3 regions of the Clostridium thermobutyricum genome follow, and region 3 is predicted to be linked to each of the others. Evidence: predicted binding sites of a transcription regulator. Region 3 holds the regulator's gene; each other region holds the start of a gene.
The links. Region 3 encodes HrcA, which represses chaperone genes, less so after heat shock. Its sites were predicted from a motif close to TGTTAGCACTCNNNNNNNNNGAGTGCTAACA; they were not measured.
Positions count from the first base shown of each region.

Region 1: a site for HrcA is predicted at 1,137-1,167, ahead of htpG (molecular chaperone HtpG). Genes of this name have one in related genera too.
Region 2: a site for HrcA is predicted at 1,155-1,185, ahead of HMPREF1092_RS11140 (co-chaperone GroES). Genes of this name have one in related genera too.

Region 1 covers NZ_KB850956.1:283,864-286,147, forward strand. The annotation lists gene HMPREF1092_RS01235 (SDR family NAD(P)-dependent oxidoreductase) at 1-176, shown strand, start outside; gene HMPREF1092_RS17625 (SDR family oxidoreductase) at 160-399, shown strand; gene HMPREF1092_RS01240 (zinc ribbon domain-containing protein) at 554-982, shown strand; gene htpG (molecular chaperone HtpG) at 1,199-2,284, shown strand, end outside.
Region 2 covers NZ_KB850956.1:2,383,939-2,386,222, forward strand. The annotation lists gene groL (chaperonin GroEL) at 1-823, opposite strand, end outside; gene HMPREF1092_RS11140 (co-chaperone GroES) at 836-1,108, opposite strand; gene HMPREF1092_RS11145 (O-antigen ligase family protein) at 1,307-2,284, opposite strand, start outside.
Region 3 covers NZ_KB850956.1:1,508,723-1,511,006, reverse strand. The annotation lists gene hemW (radical SAM family heme chaperone HemW) at 1-702, shown strand, start outside; gene hrcA (heat-inducible transcriptional repressor HrcA) at 862-1,893, shown strand; gene grpE (nucleotide exchange factor GrpE) at 1,918-2,284, shown strand, end outside.

The DNA.
Region 1 (2,284 bases), 1.2 Mb from region 3:
TCTTCACAAATTTATTTGAGTTATTAAATGATAACTCATCAGTAATATTCACTTCTTCTGTTTCATATGATATGGGAGTACCAGGAGATCCATTATATTCAGCTTCAAAAGCTGCTTTAAGAAGTTTAGTAAGAACATTTGCTGCTGATGAATCAGTTCTTGAACAAAAAAATTAGAGTTAATGCAATAAGTCCTGGACCTATTAAAACACCACTAACTGAACAAGATAATAAAGAAATGCAAAAATTAATTGATGAATATATAGAAAATACTGTTCCAATGAAAAGATGGGGAGAAGCAGAAGAAGTTGCTAAAGCAGTTTTATTTTTAGCATCAGATGATTCATCATATATGACAGCTAGTGAAATAAGAGTTGATGGAGGACTTAGTGAAATTTAAAATAAAGTAAGTGAATAAATTTAATATAATTTTAGTACAATAAGTATCAGATTTTAATATTACAAATTAAAAATTGATTTTGAAATTACTAAGAAAAATTTATATTGATATATCTAAATTTGATAGTAAAATAGAATAAAAAGGAGATGATATTATGTTTTTTATTGGTATATTTGGAATATCATTTAAAGAGAAAATAATAAAAATTTTAAATTCAATACCTTGTAAAAGTTGCAATTGGAATACAAGTGGAAAACTGATAAAAAAATATAGTTACTTTCATTTCTTTTTTATTCCAATTTTAAAATATGGAATAGAATATTATGTAGTATGTAATAGATGTAATTCAGTTTATAGAATATCTAAGGAAAAAGGTTTGGCTTTAGAAAAAGGAGAGATAACTGAGTTAAAATCTTATGATTTAGAGTATTTAGGAAAAGAAAATAATTATAATAGTAATAATTATGAGAGAAACAATGGATTTAATAGTGAATTCAATTTAAAAAGCAAATGCCCTAAGTGTGGAGCACTTGTAGATGAAAAATTTACTTATTGTCCTGAATGTGGAGAAAAATTGAAATAAAAAAGATTGCTTTTAATATTGCAATCTTTTTTTATTTCAGTTTAAAAATATAATTTTAAAGCAAGCAATATATATAATTGAGGTTTATTATATCATATTCAAAAATAGGTATTCATTGACAAAAAATTCAAGGTGTGATATAAATTAATTATGTGATTAGCACTCAACTGGTGAGAGTGCTAACAAAAGGGTTTATTTTGAAAGGAGATGTTTAAATTGGAAAAGAAACAATTTAAAGCAGAATCAAAAAGATTATTAGATATTGTTATTAACTCTATATATACAAATAGAGAAATATTTTTAAGAGAGTTAATTTCAAATGCTAGTGATGCAATTGATAAAATTTACTACAAAACTTTAAGTGATAGTTCTTTAATATTTAACAAAGGAGACTATTTTATTAAGCTTATACCAAACATGGAAGAAAGAACTCTTACTATAAGAGATACTGGAATAGGTATGACAGAAGCTGAACTTGAAGAAAATCTTGGAGTTATTGCAAAAAGTGGTTCTTTACAATTTAAGAATGAAAATGAATTAAAAGATGGATATGATATTATCGGACAATTCGGAGTTGGATTCTATTCTGCATTTTTAGTTGCAGACCATGTTAAAGTTATTACAAAAGCTTTTGGAGGAGATAAAGCATTTGTTTGGGAATCTGATGGAGTAGATGGGTATACAATTTCAGAAGGTGAAAAAGATTCATTTGGAACAGATATAGTTCTTCATTTAAAAGAAAATACAGAAGATGAAAACTTTGATGAATATCTAAATGAGTATAAATTAAGAAGTTTAATTAAGAAATATTCAGATTTCATAAGATATCCTATTAAGCTTGATGCTAAGAAATCAAGACTTAAAGAAGGTTCAGAAGATGAATATGAAGAGTATATAGAAGAAGAAATAATAAACAGTATGGTACCTCTTTGGAGAAAAAATAAGAAAGAGCTTACTGATGAAGATTATAATAATTTCTATTTTGAAAAAAGATTTGGTTTTGATAAACCATTAAAACATATACACATAAGTGTTGATGGAATGATAAGTTATAATTCAATTATGTTTATTCCTGAAAACACACCTTATGATTATTACACAAAAGAATATAAAAAGGGATTAGAACTATATTCAAATGGTGTATTAATAATGGAAAAATGTGAAGAATTACTTCCTGATTATTTCGGATTTGTAAAAGGAATTGTTGATTCTCAAGACCTTTCATTAAATATATCAAGGGAATTATTACAACATGACAGACAATTAAAGAGAATTGCTAAAAATATAAAAAATAAAATAAAA
Region 2 (2,284 bases), 880 kb from region 3:
TAACTGCAACACAAGTAAATGTTCCTCTTAATTTATTAACTACAAGAGTTCCCATTGCTTCTCCTTCAATATCTTCTGCTATTATAAGAAGCTTTCTTCCTGATTGAACAATTTGCTCTAATATTGGGAGAATTTCTTGGATATTAGATATTTTTTTATCAGTTATAAGTATATATGGATTATCAAGAACTGCTTCCATTTTTTCTGTATCAGTAACCATATAAGCTGAAACATATCCTCTATCAAACTGCATTCCTTCAACTACATCAAGTTCAGTTCCCATAGATTTTGATTCTTCTACAGTTATAACACCTTCATTTCCGACTTTTTCCATAGCATCAGCAATAAGCTTTCCTATGTTTTCATCTGCTGCTGAAATAGCTGCAACTCTTGCTATGTCTTCTTTTCCTTCTACTTGTTTAGAAATATTTTTTATTTCTTCTACTGCTTTATCAACAGCCATATTTATTCCTTGTCTTATAAGCATAGGATTTGTACCAGCTGTTACATTTTTAAGTCCTTCTCTTATAATTGCTTGAGCTAAAAGTGTAGCTGTTGTAGTTCCGTCTCCTGCTACATCATTTGTTTTAGTTGCAACTTCTTTTACAAGTTGTGCTCCCATATTTTCATATGGATCTTCTAATTCTATTTCTCTTGCAATTGATACACCATCATTTGTTATTAAAGGTGAACCAAACTTCTTATCTAATATAACATTTCTTCCTTTTGGTCCTAAAGTTACTTTAACTGTATCAGCAAGCTTATCTACTCCAACTTGCATAGCTCTTCTTGATTCTTCACCAAATTTAATAATTTTAGCCATTTAAATCCCCTCCTACTCAACAATAGCAAGTATATCTTCTTGCTTAACTATAATAAATTCTTCTCCATCTACCTTAACTTCCGTTCCAGTATATTTAGCATAAAGAACTTTGTCTCCTATTTTAACTTCCATTTTCACTTCATTTGTTCCTGGTCCTACTGCTACAACCTCTGCTTCTTGTGGTCTTTCTTTAGCTGTACCTGTTAAAAGAATTCCGCTTTTAGTTTTTTCTTCTGCTTCTAATCTTTTAATTACAACTCTATCACCTAATGGTTTAATCATAATAAAACCCTCCCTTTTAATATTTAATATAAAAATTTAATTTTCTGATTATTAGCACTCTACCTGTTCGAGTGCTAATCCTTAATTATTATAATAGCTTTTCTAAAAATTAAATTCAAATATTTCCTTAAATATTATTGCCTTATTTTTTGTTTTTATAATTAATTATAGTAATATATTTCTATATTACTTTAATTCTCATTACATTATAACATTTTTCTCTTTATCTTCCATTTTTAAATTTTTAATAATTTCTATATTTGATCCTATCCCAAGTATAATCCAAAATAAGGGTGCAACTGGTACTACACTTATATTCAAATTAGCTTGTACTACATATCCAAATAAAATTATTAATATAGTTCTAACTCTATCATCTTCTTTATTCTTCCATAGCCTATAGAAAACTAAAAAAATTAAAATTATATATAATATAGCTGCTGGAACTCCGCTAGTCGCAGCATAATTTAATATTTCATTATGTGCTTTATCAACCATACTCTTTTTAGACTTCCATGAATCTAAAACATCTTTTGGAGCATCTAATTGAAAGCCTTTCCAGAAGCAAGATACTCCTGTTCCTAAAAATGGTCTTTCTTTTATCATATTTATAGCACCTTTATATATTCCTATTCGCCCACTTCCTGAACTAGAATCTTTTATATTTATTGCATCTTCTTTTACAGTTTCTAATCTTTCCATAAACTCTCCACTATTAAATAAATTCACTACAAAAAATATTAGAGTAAACGAAATAACTATTATTGTTGCTCTCTTTAATCTATTTCTATCTTTTATTATGAAATATAAACCTAGTAAACTAAAAATCCCTAAACTTATCCATCCACCTCTTGTCTTAGAATATATAAGAGCTAAAAAATATATTAAAGAATATATAAAGCATTTTTTGTTTTTGTAAAAGATAAAACCACACATTGATAAAGCTAAAAATATAAGTAGATAACTACTTAAAAAGTTTCTATTTCCTATTGTTGAGTTCATTTTTTCCGCATTTTTAAGCAAAAAATTTAAAGGTTCATAACCTAAATTTTGAATTATATAATATATGGCAACTATTAATCCACTAAATAAAAATAAGTTTATCCCTAACTTACTTAACTTAAAATATTTACTTGCAGATATAAAAATAACTCCATACATAAACAAAGTTATTATCCC
Region 3 (2,284 bases):
AAACTGTCAAGAGATATAGGATTTAAAAATATAAATATAGATTTAATGTTTGGACTTCCAAATCAAAAGTTAGATGAATTAAAAGAGACCTTAAATTACATTATAAAATTAAATCCTGAACATATATCATTTTATAGCTTAATAATAGAAGAAGGAACAGCATTTTATAACATGTATGAAAAAGATATTTTGAATCTTCCAAGCGAAGAAGAAGAAAGAGCAATGTATTCAATAGGAAAAGAAATATTAGAATCAAATGGCTATAAGCAATATGAATTTTCAAATTATGCGAAGTCTAATAAGGAATGCTTTCATAATATAGGATACTGGAAACTTAAGGATTATATAGGAGTTGGATCTTCTTCAAGCTCATTTATAAATAATAAAAGAATAAAAAATATATCTAATGTTAAGAAGTATATAGATAATATAAACATTAATAAAAAAGCTTTTGAAGAAATATTAGAAAATAGTAAAAAAGAGAATATGGAAGAATATATTTTTTTAGGCCTGAGAATGTTAGAAGGAATAGATAAAAGAGATTTTAAAGATAAATTTAATTTAGATATAGAAGAAGTTTATGAAAATGAAATTATTTCTAACATAAAAAAGGGACTAATGATACAAACTAATGAAAGGTTAAAGTTAACGAAACAAGGAATAGAAGTTTCAAATTATGTTTTAAGTGATTTCATAAGATAATTAGAAAAATGAAGAAAAATGGAGCAAAATATATTTAGTTTAAAATAATGAGCTAAAAATAAATAAGATATTATTGACAAATTTACTCATGAAGAATATATTTTAAATATAGTCATTAGCACTCGACGTTAATGAGTGCTAACAATAAGAGGTGATGTTATGATTATTGATGATAGAAAAATAAAAATACTTCAAGCTATTATCAATGATTACATTAATACAGGAGAACCTGTTGGCTCAAGAACAATCGCTAAAAAATACGACTTAGGAGTTGGTCCTGCAACGATTAGAAATGAAATGGCTGATTTAGAAGATATGGGGCTTTTAGAACAACCTCATACATCAGCAGGAAGAATTCCATCAAGCAAAGGATACAGAATGTATGTAGATAGTATGATGGGAAATTCAATTCTAAGTAAGGAGGAAGAACTTCGTATAAAAGAGTATGTAATTGATTCTGCAATGCTAGAGGTTAGTAAAATAGTTAAAAATGCAAGTGCATTACTTTCAGAATTAACTAATTTAACCTGTGTTGTAAAAACTCCATCAATGAAAATGTGTAGATTAAAATCTATACAAATAATAAAAGTTGATGAAGAAAATTTACTTTTTGTAGTCATTACTGACAGTGAGATAATAAAAAATCATTTAATAAAAGTAAATAAAATGCCTTTAGAAGAAGATATAGTTAATTTAAATACAGTATTAAACAGTAGACTTAAGAATTTAACTATAGATGAAATAAATTTAGAGGTAATAAATAATTTAAGAAATGACTTAAATGGTCATGAAGAGCTTTTTAATGCGATGTTACCAACTTTATACACATGCTTAAAAGAAGAAGATTCAAAAGAAGTATTTATGGAAGGAACAACAAATATATTTAATTATCCAGAATACAATGACATAGATAAAGTAAAAGAAATACTTTCTCTACTTCATGATAAAGAATGTGTACTTGAACTTATAGAACCAAATAATGAAATAACAATTAAAATTGGTGAAGAGAATTTTATTCCTGAAGCAAAAGAGTGTAGCATCATATCAGCTGAATATTCGCTAGGAGATGGTGCAAAAGGAACTATAGGTCTTATAGGGCCTAGAAGAATTAATTATTCAAAAGTTGTAGCTATTATGGCACAAGTTATGAAAGAATTAAATAATACTCTTAAAGGGAATTTTGATAAATAAAGAAAAAGAGGTGTGGTTACTGGAATGAGTAAAGACAAAGAAGAGCTAGAAAAAGATTTAAATGAAGAAATAATTGAAGAATCAGTAGAAGAAAATAAAGAAGAAGTAGTTGAAGAAACAAAAGAAGAAAACTCAGAAGAAAATGAACTTTCTTTAGTTAAGAAATACAAGGAAGAAATTCAAAAACTAAAGGAAGAGCTTGAAGTTGAAAAAGATAAATATTTAAGACAAACAGCTGAATATCAAAATTTTAAAAAGAGAACTGCTAAAGAAAAGGAAGGAATATATACAGATGCTTGTGTAGATGTATTAAAAGAAATTCTTCCAAATCTTGATAATATAGAAAGAGCAATTGCAGCTGAAGGAAATATTGAAGCATTAAAACAAGGTG